Linked DNA regions of Pararoseomonas sp. SCSIO 73927. The protein of the gene in region 2 interacts with the protein of the main gene of each other region in a pairwise test. Links are inferred from orthologs where the notes say so. Each region holds a gene or a part of one and is shown on either strand. Other genes may lie near its edges.

Evidence for each region.
Region 1: the proteins of VQH23_RS10920 (region 2) and VQH23_RS24935 interact in binary tests that used the Escherichia coli proteins (3 or more experiments, as listed by UniProt). The link is inferred for Pararoseomonas sp. SCSIO 73927 from one-to-one orthologs.
Region 3: the proteins of VQH23_RS10920 (region 2) and groL interact in binary tests that used the Escherichia coli proteins (3 or more experiments, as listed by UniProt). The link is inferred for Pararoseomonas sp. SCSIO 73927 from one-to-one orthologs.

Annotation. Positions count from the first base shown.
Region 1 is NZ_CP146232.1:5,279,286-5,283,387, reverse strand. Bases 1,278-4,102 are described here. They hold VQH23_RS24935 (Nramp family divalent metal transporter), read right to left. Parts: upstream 3,444-4,102; coding sequence 2,112-3,443; downstream 1,278-2,111. Other genes in these bases: VQH23_RS24930 (hypothetical protein), read left to right, coding at 3,647-4,102; VQH23_RS24940 (NAD(P)-dependent oxidoreductase), read right to left, coding at 1,278-2,028. Outside these bases: VQH23_RS24945 (DUF2252 family protein), read right to left, coding at 1-1,060; more of VQH23_RS24940, read right to left, coding at 1,072-1,277. UniProt on the Escherichia coli protein: H(+)-stimulated, divalent metal cation uptake system. Involved in manganese and iron uptake. Can also transport cadmium, cobalt, zinc and to a lesser extent nickel and copper. Involved in response to reactive oxygen.
Region 2 is NZ_CP146232.1:2,308,021-2,313,556, reverse strand. The notes cover bases 2,077-5,057. They hold VQH23_RS10920 (nucleotide exchange factor GrpE), read right to left. Parts: upstream 3,865-5,057; coding sequence 3,289-3,864; downstream 2,077-3,288. Other genes in these bases: VQH23_RS10910 (multidrug effflux MFS transporter), read left to right, coding at 4,470-5,057; VQH23_RS10915 (MarR family transcriptional regulator), read left to right, coding at 4,024-4,473; VQH23_RS10925 (polysaccharide deacetylase family protein), read left to right, coding at 2,077-3,013. In the rest of the region: VQH23_RS10940 (AMP-binding protein), read right to left, coding at 1-1,101; VQH23_RS10935 (hypothetical protein), read right to left, coding at 1,094-1,612; VQH23_RS10930 (phosphopantetheine-binding protein), read right to left, coding at 1,645-1,920; more of VQH23_RS10925, read left to right, coding at 2,000-2,076; more of VQH23_RS10910, read left to right, coding at 5,058-5,536. UniProt on the Escherichia coli protein: Participates actively in the response to hyperosmotic and heat shock by preventing the aggregation of stress-denatured proteins, in association with DnaK and GrpE. It is the nucleotide exchange factor for DnaK and may function as a thermosensor.
Region 3 is NZ_CP146232.1:536,943-541,192, reverse strand. What follows is about bases 1-2,973. They hold groL (chaperonin GroEL), read left to right. Parts: upstream 1-650; coding sequence 651-2,297; downstream 2,298-2,973. Other genes in these bases: VQH23_RS02575 (hypothetical protein), read right to left, coding at 2,668-2,973; VQH23_RS02580 (cold shock domain-containing protein), read left to right, coding at 2,419-2,628; groES (co-chaperone GroES), read left to right, coding at 298-597; VQH23_RS02595 (Usg-like family protein), read right to left, coding at 1-57. In the rest of the region: more of VQH23_RS02575, read right to left, coding at 2,974-3,159; VQH23_RS02570 (tellurite resistance TerB family protein), read right to left, coding at 3,245-3,694; VQH23_RS02565 (ATP-dependent DNA helicase), read right to left, coding at 3,730-4,250.

The DNA of each region.
Region 1 (4,102 bases), 3.0 Mb from region 2 along the record:
CGAGCCAGCCCCCGCGCTGCGCCCGCAGGTGCCGCCGGATCGCCTCCCGCGCGCCCTCGCCCCCCAGGTGGATCGCGGCCAGCTCCGCCCCCATGGCGCGCAGCATCGGCGCCCCGACCAGAACCTCCCGCCCCATCCGCCTCGCGCCCGTCCTGGCGGAAGGGAAGACCTCTCCCGCCTCGATCTTGCGGTTGTTCGGGGAGAGGCGCCGCACGGCGATGCCGTTGGCCACCCGGTACCAGGGATCCGGCGCGCGGAAGCGCCCTGTCGCGATCTCCATGCAGCGAAGGGCGTGCCCGCCGCCGTGCGCGCGCGCCCAGGCGGAGGGAACCACCCCTTTCGCCTCCCGGATCACCAGATCCCCCGCCCACTCCGCCTCCGCCACCCAGCGGGGGCGGCCGAGGCTGCCCACTCCGGCGCCGCGGTACCAGAAGCGGGACGGCTCGGCCCCCGGCGGCATCGCCGTCCGCAGCGCCGTCTCGTAGCGGGGCCAGAGCTTCGGGCGCCCCCGCTTCGGGCGCGCCTCGAAGGCCTCCCGCTTCTTCCGCAGCCCGTTCCAGAACTCCGCCCGGTGCCCCTCCGGGACCATCACGGTCTCGCGCAGCCCCCGGCGCTCCCGGTCCAGCACCGCCGCGCCGGGCGCCTCCAGCCCCGCGGCGTAGCCGGCCAGGATGTCCCGCGCGATCGCCGCCGCCCCCCGCTCCCCGCCCGCCAGCAGCCCGCTGACGGCCAGGCGCAGCAGGTCCAGCGGGTAGGGCATCGCCGCCGCCTCGTCGTAGTCGTTCACGCCCCAGACCAGCCGGCCGTCCAGGTCGCGCCAGGTGCCGAAATTCTCCAGGTGGACGTCCCCCACCGCCAGCACGGCCGGGGCGGAGCCGAGGTCCGGCGCCACTTCCAGCACCGTCTCCGCCCAGCGCCAGAAGGTGGCGCGCAGGAAGGGGAAGGGATCCCGGCCCGCCATCTTCCGGTGCTTCTCGTCCAGCCCCTCCTGCAGCACCTCCCGCCCCATCTGCGCGCGCAGGTCGTCCTCGTAGCGCGCCACCGATGCCAGGATGTCCATCCTCCGCCCCCTCAGGCCGGCCCGGGGGTGAAGACGGGGGTGAGGACGGGGGTCAGGACGGGTTGGCCTGAGAAGTGCGCCGTCAGGTTCTCGATCACCAGGTCAATCGTCGCCGCCACCGCCTCCGGCGAGCGCCCGGCGACGTGCGGGGTGAGGGTGACGTTCTCCAGCGCCGCCAACCCCTCGGGCAGCACCGGCTCGCCCTCCACCACGTCCAGCGCGGCGCCCGCGATGCGCCCCGCCCGCAGCGCCGCGATCAGCGCCTCCGTGTCCACCACCGTCCCGCGGGCAATATTGATCAGGAACCCCTCCGGCCCCAGCGCGTCCAGCACGGCCGCATCGACCAGGTGCCGTGTGCCTGCCCCGCCTGGCGTCGCGATCACCAGGAAGTCGCACCACGCCGCCAAGGCAACGGGGGTGGGGAAGAAGGCGTGCTCCACCCCTTCCTGCCTCTGCCGCCCGCAATATCCCACCGCCATCCCGAAGCCGCCCGCGCCGCGCCCCGCGATCGCCGCGCCGATCCGGCCGAGACCAAGAATGCCCAGCCGCTTCCCGAACACCGCCGGCCGCGTCAGCCGAGGCCACGCCCCGCGCCGCACGGCCGCGTCCGCCCGCACGATCCCCCGCGCCGCCGCCAGCAGCAGCGCCATCGCGTGGTCCGCCACGGAGCTGTCGTTCGTGCCGGGCCCGTGGGTGACGACGAGGCCGCGCGCCCGGGCCGCCGCGACGTCGATCCGCTCGAATCCCGCCCCCTGGGCGAGGACGATCTCCAGCGCGGGCATCCGCTCCATCTCCGCGGCGGTGAGCCCCGTGGAGCCGTTGGTCAGCACGGCCCGGAACCTCGGGCCATCCTCAGCCACCGCCCGCTCCCGCTCCGCCGCGGCCAGGCGGAGGTCGAATCCTGCCCCGCTCAGCCGCGCCCTCTGCTCCGGCAGCAGCTCGATCAGGACGAGGACGGGGATGGGCATGGCGCGTCGCCTCCGGGCCCGGGTGGCGGGCTCTGGCGGATGATGCGGGGCGCGCGCCGCATCAGCCACCCCCCCCCCCGCGCTCAATCTCCCAGCAGGAAGTCCGCCAGCAACTTCACGTTCAGCACCACGATCAGCGCCGCCGAGGCCCAGCCCAGCGCCAGCTGCCAGCGCGGCGCCGAGAGCACCCCCAGCCGCTTGCGGTCCCCCGCGAAGAGCATCAGCGGGATCACCGCGAAGGGCAGCTGCAGCGAGAGCACGACCTGCGACAGCACGAGCATCCGCGCCGTCCCGCTCTCCCCGTAGATCGCCGTCACGATCACGGCGGGGATGATGGCGATCAGCCGCGTCACCAGCCGCCTCACCACCGGGTTCAGCCGGATGTGCAGGAAGCCCTCCATCACCACCTGCCCCGCCAGCGTGGCCGTGACGGTGGAGTTCAGCCCGCAGGCCAGCAGCGCGACCGCGAACAGGTAGGGCGCCGCGGTGCCGAGGATCGGCGCCAGCAGCTTGTGCGCGTCCTGGATCTCCGCAACCTCCGTATTGCCGCTGGCGTGGAAGGCGGCGGCGGCGAGGATGAGGATGGAGGAGTTGATGAGCAGCGCGAGGCCGAGCGCCACCGTGCTGTCGATCGTGGCGAAGCGGATCGCCTCCCGCTTCCCCGCCTCGTCCCGCCCGATGTCGCGGGACTGGATGACGGCGGTGTGCAGGTACAGGTTGTGCGGCATCACCGTCGCGCCGAGGATGCCGAGCGCGATGTAGAGCTGCGTCTCGTTCGTCACGATCGAGGCGGAGGGCAGGTAGCCCCGGAGCACCGCGCCCCACTCCGGGTCCGCCAGCGCAACCTGCACCACGAAGCACCCGGCGATGAGGGCGATCATCCCCATGATGAAGGCCTCCAGCCAGCGCATCCCCTTGTTCTGCAGCCAGAGGATGAGGAAGGCGTCCAGCGCCGTCAGCAGCACGCCCGCCATCAGCGGGATGCCGAACAGCAGCTGCAGCGCGATGGCCGTGCCGATGAGCTCCGCCAGGTCCGTCGCGCAGATCGCGACCTCGGCCAGGAACCAAAGGGGAAGGCCAACCCAGCGCGGAAAGCGGTCCCGGCAGAGCTGCGCCAGGTCGTGCCCCGTCGCGATCCCGATCCGCGCGCAGAGCGCCTGCAGCAGGATCGCCATCAGCGAGGAGAGCAGCGCGACGGTGAGCAGCGTGTACCCGAAGGCCGATCCGCCCGCGAGCGCGGTGGCCCAGTTGCCGGGGTCCATGTAGCCCACCGCGACGAGGTAGCCCGGCCCGATGAAGGCCATCAGCCGCCGCAGCCAGGACCCGGCATTCGGGACGGCGACGCTGCGGTTCACCTCCGGCAGGCTGCGGCCATCCTCGCTCCGTCCGGCCAGGGGAAGATCGCCTCGTGCCATCAGACCTCTTCTCTCCTGTCATCGGGCACGAATGAACACCTGTTCAGGTCGAGACCTGTCCAGGCATGTCGTTGAATCCCAAGGGCTTGTGGGAATGTGGATGCTCTGCTGCAGGGCCGCAAGCGCGCGGCCGCGCGCTCCTCGCCGGATCGTGCGGGGATCGCACCTGGGCAGCCACGGCCCGCATACCCCACTAGGGGCGCATGAAGAAGCAACGCTCGCCGCTGCCCGGGCTGGTCGCCCTGCCCACCCTGATCCTGGCTGCCCTGGTTCTGCCCGCCCTGGTTCTGCCCGCCCTGCCGGCCGCGGCCCAGACCGCGCCGCCCGCCACCCTGCCCACGCGGGACGTGGCGGTGACCTACCGCGCCCTCGGCGACGGGGCGCCGTCCGACACCTTCGGCATGGCCTGGTCGGTCACGGAAGGAAAGCAGCGGGTGGATCCGCCCGGCGGCATCGGCTGGATGCTGGTGGACCGCAGGGCCGGCACCGCCGTGATGGTGATGGACGGGCAGCGCGCGGTGATGGCCCTGCCGCCGGAGGCCGTGCGGGCGCTGACCCAGGCCGTGCCGGAGGGCGTGCGTTTCGAGCGCCGGGGCACCGCCACGGTCGCCGGCCAGGCCTGCACGGAGTGGGCCGCCACCGGCCCGCAGGGCCAGGGC
Region 2 (5,536 bases):
GTCGTCGGGGGCGAGGAAGACGCCCTCCTCCACCCCCTCGATCTCCGAGAGCACCCGGTTCAGCCCGGCCAGCGAGGCGCGCTTGCCGCCGCGCTTCACCATGTCCCCGCGCCGGCCGAGCAGGCGGAAGCGGCCGTCCGGCTCCGCCTGGATCAGGTCGGCCAGCGGCACGGGCTCCGGCAGGCCGGGCACCCTCGCGGCCGCGGCCTCGTCCCCCTCCAGCACCACGCCGTCGTAGAGGGTCCAGGCCTCGCCCTCCATGGTGCGACGGCTGGCGATGGAGCCCATCTCCGTCGCGCCGTAGATCTCCAGCACGGGCGCGCCGAGCGCGGCCTCCGCCTCCCCCGCAAGCGTCGGGGAGAGGGGGGCGGTGGCGGAGATGAAGGCTGAGGCGCCGCGCACCCCGCCCGCCACCAGGGCGCGGAGCTGCAGGGGGGTGGTCACCACCACGCGGCGGCCGGGGGCGGCGGCCACGGCCTCGGCCACCTCCACGGGATAGAAGTGCGGGCCGGAATGCACGGCCACCGGCGCCCGCAGCGGCAGCATGACCGTCGTCTCGAAGCCGTACATGTGTTGGGCGGGCACGGTGCCGATGACCGTGGCCGGGTCCGCCGCGTCGTCCAGCCCGAAGCGCGCGGCCGCGGCCCGCGCGGCGGCGGCCAGGGCGCCCCAGGGCTTGGCGTGCGGCCGCGGCTCCCCCGTGCTGCCGGAGGTGAAGCCGATCGCCGCCACGCGGTCCGCGGGGATGGTGAAGTTCGCCCACTCCCCCTCGCCCCGGGCGTCGGCCAGCACGGTCGGGATCACCGTCTCCACACCGTCCGCGATCGCCACCGTGCCGGGCCAGGCGGCCGCCAGCTCCCGCTGCCGGTGAGGGGAGCGGTCGGCCGAGAGCAGCGTGACCTGCCCGCGCGCCAGCGCCGCGCCGAAACCCACGAGGGCCAGGTAGCGGTCCGCGCAGAGGTTCAGGACATAGGGGGCTTCCGGCAGGCGCGCGGCCAGGGCCGCCACGTCGGCCAGGTAGCGCCCGGCCGTGACGGGCTCACGGCCCCGCAGCGCGAAGAGGTCGCCCGGCGCACGGGCGAGGAAGGGGGTCTCAGCCATGCCGCGCCCTCTCCGCCCGCAGGACGGCGCGGAAGGTCTGGCTGGGCCAGGCGATCCCGCCTTCCGGGAAACGCAGGCTGCGGACCGCGTGCTCGCCGAGGAAGAGGGCCAGCAGGGTCACCTCCGGCGCCCAGCCGAGCTCCACGCCCCGCAGCGCCGCCGCCAGCTCCGCCACCGCCATCCCCGCCATCACCGCCGCCCAGAACAGCGTCAGGCCGCGCGCGTAGCCGGCGCAGGCCACGGGGTCGCGCCGCTCGTCGAAGCGGATGTACTCCGCGATCAGGGGCTGCGCGCCCGGGCGCAGGGTGCGGGCGAAGGCCCAGGCGAGGCCGGCAGCGCCCAGCGCGGGGAAGAACGCCTCCCCCTTTCCCACCCATTCGCCGAGCCCGAAGGGCCAGGCAGAGGCCGGCAGGGCCCAGGCCAGGAGCAGGAGCAGCGCCAGCGCCGCGCGCCGGACGGCCCGGCGGCGCCCGCGCGCCCGCGCGCCCGGCACCGGTTCTACCCCCGGCACCGGACCCGGCCCTGCAGCCGGACCAGCCATGCTCACCCCGCCCGGTTCTTCTCGATATGCGCGGAGAGGCTCCGCAGGGAGGCGAAGATCCGCCCGTTCCGCTCGTCGTCGGAGCGGAGCTGGAAGCCGTACTTGCGCGAGATGGCCAGCGCCATCTCCAGCGCGTCGATGCTGTCCAGGTCTAGCCCTTCGCCAAACAGGGGCGCCTCCGGCTCGATCTCCTCCGGCCGCACCTCCAGCTGGAGGGCGCCGACGATCAGCGCCGCCACCTCCGCCTCAAGCGCCGTCATCGCAGTCGTCGCACCCACGCGTCCCGTCTCCACCCTGGTCCTGGCAATCACATGGGGATAAAGCACACGGGATGGTGACGCGCCTTAAAAATTCAGCATGACGGCGCGTCCCCCGCGCCCCGCCACGCTCGATGCGTGCCCAGGGAGCGGCAAGCCGGCCGACGCCCCGGCGGCCCCGTGGGGGAATCCAGCCGCGATCCGGGGGACCGGGTCCGCTCCGGGCGACGCCTTCACGGCCCTGCCACGCCTGCTGAGCTTCACCGCCGACATCGAGCCGAGCCCGACCGACCGCACGGGCCGGCGCCACCTGGCCGCCACCGCAGCCCTGCTGGACCTGCTGGACGAGACGGGCGCGCGCGGCACCTTCTTCGTCCTCGGGGATGTGGCGGACGCCGCGCCCTGGCTGGTGCGCGAGATCGCGGCGCGTGGGCATGAGCTGGCCAGCCACAACCAGACCCACCGCGCCCTGCCCGAACTCGGCCCCGCCGCCCTGCGCGAGGAGGCCGGGCGGGCCCGCGCCGCGCTGCAGGACCTCTCCGGCCAGCCGGTCGCGGGCTTCCGCGCGCCCTACTTCTCCCTCACCCCCGATACGGAATGGGCGGCCGATACGCTGCGGGAGGCGGGCTATGCCTACTCCTCCTCCGTGCTGCCGGCGCGGTGCTTCCTCTACAACCACCCCTCGGCCCCGGCCCGGCCCTTCGCCTGGCCCTGCGGGCTGTTGGAACTGCCCGTGCCCGTCGGCACGCTCGGCCCCCTGCGCCTGCCCGCCCTGGGCGGCATGTACCTGCGCTACCTGCCGACCTGGGACCTGCGCCGCCTGACGGCACGGCTGGAAGGTCCCCTGGCCTGGACCTACTGCCACCCCTACGACATCGACGCGGACGAGCCCTTCTACCCCAACCGGGAGCTCGGCCTGCTGAACAGCCTCTTCCTCTGGGCCAATCGCGGCGTCACCGCCCGCCGCCTGCGCGCCCTGCTGCGGGGGCGCGTTTCCGTCCCGCTGGGCGAACGGCTGGACGAGGCCTGGGAGATGACGCACGCGGTGCCGCAGGCGCGGCCGGTGCCCGCAGGCACCGCGCGCCGGCTGCTGACGCTGGCTGTCGGGGGATAGAGGAGCCGCTGTAGCTCCGCCCCGGCACCCCAGGGCAAACGCGAGCGTTGTCCCGAGCCCGGAGCTTGAGCCTCCTGGATCGGCCTGAGGCTGCCGCGGGACTGGCGGAACGCGCCCACTCTTTAAGACCTGCCCTCGCAGTCGCCTCGGCTCCTCGAGCCGAGGCGCACCGTCAGCAAAGGTCAGACCAATCTGAAGAAAAAGATGATGGAGAGGGGTCCGGGGAGAGGAAGAATTCCTTCTTCCTCTCCCCGGGGCATCCCGTCAGCGACGGATCAGCCCTTCCCCGCCACCACAACCATGGCCGGCTTCAGAAGGCGCCCGTTGATGGTCCAGGCCGGCGTCCAGGCCGTGATCACGGTGCCCGGCTCCACGCCGGCCGGCGCCGGCTGCTCGGCCATGGCCTGGTGCAGCTCCGGGTCAAAGGGCTTGCCGGAGGGGTCCTCGGACTTCACCCCGTGGCGCTCCAGCATGGCAAGGAAGGCGCGCTCCACCCCCTCGAAGCCGCCGCGCAGCTTGGCGACGGGGGAGTCCTCGCCTTCCGCCGTGGGGGGCAGGGCGTCCAGGCCGCGGCGCAGGTTCTCGGCGGCGTCGGCCACGTCGCGCGCGAACTTCGTCACGGCGTAGTTGCGGGCGTCCTCCAGCTCGCGCTTGTGGCGGTTGCGGAGGTTCTGCATCTCGGCCTCGGCGCGCAGCCACTTGTCGCGCATGGCCGAGAGCTCCGCCGCCGCGTCGGGGGCGGGGGTCTCGACGCTGGATGTCCCGGGGGTGGTGCCGGGCTCATGGATCTCGGGGGCGTTGGTGGCCCCGGGCTGGGCATCGACTTCGGAGGGCTTCTGGGGATCGCTCATCGGATGATCGGGTCTTTCCTGGCCCTCGGCAGGGCCGTTTCTCGACGCCTCACCTAGGGTCCGGGGAGCGTCGGGGCAAGCTGCGCCGTGCCCGCCCAACCGCGGCGAGAGAGGTGAATATTGCATCGCAGCAAATGCGTGACATACCATCGATTGGCGATGCACACGTCCCCCCGGGCGACCCTGCCCATCCTTATCGCCGCCACGGCGCGGCACTGGCGGCGCGCCGTGAACCGGAGGCTGGAGCCGTTCGGGCTCTCCGAGGCGACCTGGCTGCCGCTGATCCGCCTGGCCCGCGCCCCGGCGCCCATGCGGCAGAAGGAACTGGCCCTCTCCCTCTCCCTGGACGGCTCCTCCGTGGTCCGGCTGCTGGACTCGCTGGAAGCGGCGGGGCTGGTGGAACGGCGTGGGGCGGGCACGGACCGGCGCGCCAAGGCGATCGTGCTGACAGAGGCGGGGCGGAGCCTGGCATCGCGGGTGGAGGAGGTCTCTGCCGCCATGCGGGACGAAGCCATGGCCGGGCTGACCGAGGCGGAGATCGACGCGGCGCACCGCGTGATGACGCGGATCATGGCCCGGCTGGCGGACCCGGAGATGCAGGCGGCATGAGCGACGCGCCCCGGCCGGCGGTTCCCCTCTGGCTGCTGGCCCTCGTCACCTTCAGCGGCACGGTGGCGATGTACATCTTCGTCCCCGCGCTGACGGCGGCCACGGCGGCGCTGGGCGCCAGCCAGGGGGTGCTGCAGCTCACCATCAGCCTCTACGTGCTGGGCCTCGCGCTGGGGCAGCCGATCTACGGACCGCTGGCGGACCGGTTCGGGCGGCGGCCGGTGCTGCTGGCCGGCCTCTCCCTCTACACCCTGGCCGGCCTGGCCGCGCTGGTGGCGCCGAACGCGGAGACGCTGGTGGCCGCGCGGCTGTTCCAGGCGCTGGGCGGCTGCGCCGGCGTGGTGCTCGGCCGCGCCATCGTGCGCGACACCTCCGGCGCGGCGGACACGGCGCAGCGGCTGGCCCTGCTGAACCTGATGGTCACGGTCGGCCCCGGCCTCGCGCCGCTGGTCGGCAGCGCCGCCGTGGCCGTGGCCGGCTGGCGCTCCACGCTGCTGATCCTCTGCCTGCTGGGGGTGGCCAACCTCGTCTTCACCTGGCGCCTGCTGCCGGAGACGGGCCAGCCCGCCGCCACCCCGACCTCCACCCTGGTGCGGGACTACCTCCGCCTCGCCTCCTCCCCCGTCTTCCTGGGCTACGCGGTCTGCGGGGGCTGCGTGACCACGGCGGCCTACGCCTTCTTCAGCGCCGCCCCCTTCATCCTCCACGAGCTGGGCCGGCCCGCGCACGAGGCGGGGATCGCCCTCAGCGCTCTTGTCGTCGGCATCTCCATCGGCAACTGGATCGCCAGCCGGCTGATCCGGCGCGGCGCGCTGGACCGCGTGCTGGCCCGGGCCAGCCTTCTCGGCGCGGCCGCCTCCCTCACCTTCCTCGTCGTGGTGCTGGCGGGGGCGCTGAACCCTGTCTCGGCCATGCTGCCGATGTTCGTCTTCACCCTCTGCGTCGGCGTCGCGGGGCCGGCGGTGCTGACCCAGGCCATCAGCCTCAACCCGCGGATCACCGGCTCCGCCTCCGGCCTCTACGGCTTCATCCAGATGGCGATCGGCTCCCTCTGCTCCGCCCT
Region 3 (4,250 bases), 1.8 Mb from region 2 along the record:
CGTGGTCAGGTGCCATTCGGGGATGCGGACGACGTGCTCGATGCCCCGCAGGTGCATGTCCTTTCTCCTCAAGCCGGGCGGCAGGGAGGCCGCCAGGGGCGAATGGTGCCATGCAGGAGCAATGTCTGGGCGCAAAAAATGTTTCATATCAATGCAATGGCACTCTCACACCGAGAGTGCTGCTGGGCGCTTGACGGCGTGGGGGGTGATCTCCTAGATCGCTGGCACTCGCCGGGGGTGAGTGCCAACAATCCCCCGGCCGGGCTCAACCACGATCAAGGCTCAGGAGAGGATCGCATGGCGAACTTCCGTCCCCTGCATGACCGCGTTCTCGTCCGTCGCGTGACGGCCGAAGAGAAGAGCGCTGGCGGCATCATCATCCCCGACACCGCCAAGGAGAAGCCCCAGGAGGGCGAGGTCGTGTCCGTGGGTTCGGGCGCGCGCAACGAGGCCGGCCAGATCGTGGCGCTGGACGTGAAGGCCGGCGACCGCATCCTGTTCGGCAAGTGGTCCGGCACCGAGGTGAAGCTGAATGGTGAGGAGCTCCTGATCATGAAGGAGTCCGACATCATGGGCATCGTGGAGAAGGCCGCCTGATCGTTCCGTGAGGAACTGATCGGCGCTTTCCCAACACAAGAAAGGACATTCAGATGGCTGCGAAGGACGTCAAGTTCGGCGCCAATGCCCGTGAGCGCATGCTGCGCGGCGTGGACATCCTGGCCGACGCCGTGAAGGTGACGCTGGGCCCGAAGGGCCGCAACGTCGTGCTCGACAAGAGCTTCGGCGCGCCGCGGATCACCAAGGACGGCGTGACCGTCGCCAAGGAGATCGAGCTGGCCGACAAGTTCGAGAACATGGGCGCGCAGATGGTGCGCGAAGTGGCCTCGAAGCAGAACGACCTGGCCGGTGACGGCACGACCACCGCGACGGTGCTGGCCCAGGCCATCATCCGCGAGGGCGCCAAGGCCGTGGCCGCCGGCCTGAACCCGATGGACCTGAAGCGCGGCGTTGACAAGGCCGTGACGGTGATCGTGGCCGATCTGCAGGCGAAGACCCGCAAGATCACCACCTCCGCCGAGGTCGCCCAGGTCGGCTCGCTCTCCGCCAACGGCGAGACCGAGATCGGCGAAATGATCGCGCAGGCGATGGAGAAGGTCGGCAACGAGGGTGTCATCACCGTCGAGGAGGCCAAGTCCATCCAGACCGAGCTCGACGTCGTCGAGGGCATGCAGTTCGACCGCGGCTACGTCTCCCCGTACTTCATCACGAATGCGGAGAAGATGATCGCCGAGCTCGAGAACCCGTACATCCTGATCCACGAGAAGAAGCTCTCCCAGCTGCAGCCGATGCTGCCGCTGCTCGAGGCGGTGGTTCAGTCCGGGCGCCCGCTGGTGATCGTGGCCGAGGACATCGAGGGCGAGGCCCTGGCCACGCTCGTGGTGAACAAGCTGCGCGGCGGCCTGAAGATCGCGGCCGTGAAGGCCCCGGGCTTCGGCGATCGCCGCAAGGCGATGCTCGAGGACATCGCCATCCTGACGGGCGGTGAGGTGATCTCCGAGGATCTCGGCATCAAGCTCGAGAGCGTGACGCTGAACCAGCTCGGCCGTGCGAAGAACATTCGCATCGAGAAGGAGAATACCACGATCATCGACGGCGCCGGCGAGAAGGAGGCCATCGAGGGTCGCGTGGAGCAGATCAAGGCGCAGATCGAGGAGACCACCTCGGACTACGACCGTGAGAAGCTGCAGGAGCGTCTCGCCAAGCTGGCCGGCGGCGTCGCCGTGATCCGCGTTGGCGGTTCCTCCGAGGTCGAGGTGAAGGAGCGCAAGGACCGCGTCGACGACGCGCTGCACGCGACCCGCGCCGCGGTCGAGGAAGGCATCGTCCCCGGTGGTGGCGTGGCCCTGCTGCGCGCCAGCCTGAAGCTGGCCGACCTCAAGGGCCTGAACAACGACGAGCAGGTCGGGATCGAGATCGTTCGGCGCGCCATCGCGGTGCCGCTGAAGCAGATCGCCGAGAACGCCGGCAAGGACGGCGCGGTCATCGCCGGCGAGGTCCTCCGCAAGGACGACTACGAGTACGGCTACGACGCGCAGGCCGACGAGTACAAGGACCTGGTGGCGGCCGGCATCATCGACCCGACCAAGGTCGTTCGCACCGCCCTGCAGGACGCCGCTTCCGTGGCCTCCCTGCTGATCACCACCGAGGCGATGGTGGCCGAGCGCCCGGCGAAGGCCGCGGCCCCGGCCGGTGGCCCGGGCGGCGGCATGGGCGGCATGGGCGACATGGACTTCTGATCTGATGGGGATCGGCTTCGATCCCCACAGTCAGGCGTCAGCCATGACGAAGAGGGGCGGTCCGGCAACGGGCCGCCCTTCCTCGTTGTAGGGTGGGTCTTTCAGCGCGGAGGTTGGCGCGATGCCGATGGGGACGGTGGTCTGGTACCAGCCGCACAAGGGCTACGGCTTCATCCGGCCCGATGATGGCGGGCCGGACGTGATGGTGCACGAATCGGTGGTGGAGGCCGCCGGGCGGCGAGACCTGAAAAAGGGAGAGGAGATCGAGTACGAGGCGGCGCAGCTTCCGAAGAAGCCGGCGCCGATCGTGATGCGCATCCTCTCCCGCTAGGCGGGCCGGGGGGGCGGTGTGCCCTCCGGCGATCCGCCCCTACTCCTCCCAGACCTTGATGGCGGAGATCTTGCGGAGGACGCCCTTCGCGCGCTCCGCCTGGTCGGCGTTGGCGACGTTCACGGTGAGGACAGCGACGGCCTTCTCGGAGTCCGGGACGACCTCCGGGGTGGCGGCGTTGGTCACGCCCTGGGTGACGGCACCGGCGCCCAGGCCGGCGGCGGCGGCGGCGGCCACGGCCGGCAGGGCGGCACCGCCCGTGGCCACCACCACGCCCGCGGCGGCCATGGCGGCGCCGGCGGAGGCGATGCTGGTGCCCATGGTGCGAAGGTTGCGCTGCTCGTCCTCCTGCACCACCCCGTTCGTCTCGCCGGGGGCCTGGACGGGCTGGAGGCCGGTATCGGAGGTGCGGATGGAGATCTGGTCGCGGGGGATCGCCTCTGCGGTCAGGTACTGGATGGCCTGCTCGGCGCCTTCGTGGGTGCCGAAGCTCGCCATGACCTGGCGCTGGGCGTGCGGCATATCCGACATGGTGCGTTCCTCTGGGTTCGTCATGCCAGGGAACGCCGCTTGCGCCGGGTTGTTGCCGCCGGAACGGTCCCGGCGGCGGGACGGCTCAGATGACCTGGAAGCGGGCCTTGGCGGCGCGCTCGATCGCGCCGGCCACCAGGCGGTCGATGTCGAGGGCGATGCGGAAGTCCTGCAGGAAGCGAAGCTCCTCCTGGGAGGCGTCGCCATCGGCGGCGGCGATCTCGCATGCCAGGAGGTAGGCGGTCTCGCGGAGGCGCGGGGGCAGGGCGTCGCGGATCATCTCGCTGGCGCGGTCCAGCCCGTCCGCCTGGTCCAGCAGGCCGAGGACGACCTCGGTGACGGTGTCGATCTCGCTGGGGTGGAAGTCGCCGAAGGCCGGGAGTTCCCGGACGAGGCGGGACATGGCGGCGAGCTCCGCGTCCGTCATGCCGCGGTCGCTGACGCCCATCAGCACCATGGCGCAGACCAGGGCCTCCTGCGCGGTGAAGCGCGTGGGCAGGGGGGTGGGGGCGGTGTCCATGACGTTCGTGTCCATCGTGGGGGAAGGGTTCTTCCGCCGCGGCCCCTGCGTCAATCGGCGGGACGATCACCATTTAGGAAGCGCCGGGTTTCCCGCACCGCCTCGGCCAGTCCCATGCGGTGCACGGCCACGCCCTCCGGCAGGCCGGCAAGGAGGCGGGTGGGGGCGCGGGAATCCAGCAGGACGAAGACGCCGCGGTCATCGGCGCGGCGGATCAGGCGGCCGAAAGCCTGGCGCAGGCGGTGGCGGGCGATGGCGTCGTCATAGGCCTTGGGCCGGGCGCCGGAGAGGTGGGTGCGGCGCTCCCGGTGGAGGATGGTGGGGCGGGGCCAGGGAATGCGGTCGAAGACCAGCAGGCGGAGGGAGCGGCCGGGCACGTCCACGCCGTCCCGCAGGGCGTCCGTGCCGAGAAGGCAGGAATCCTCCTCCGCCCGGAAGACGTCCACGAGGGTGGCGTTGTCCATGGCGTCCACGTGCTGGGCGTAGAGGGGGAGGCCGGCGGCCTCCAGGCCCGGGGCCATGCGGCGATGGGCGTCGCGCAGGCGGCGGATGGCGGTGAAGAGGCCGAGGG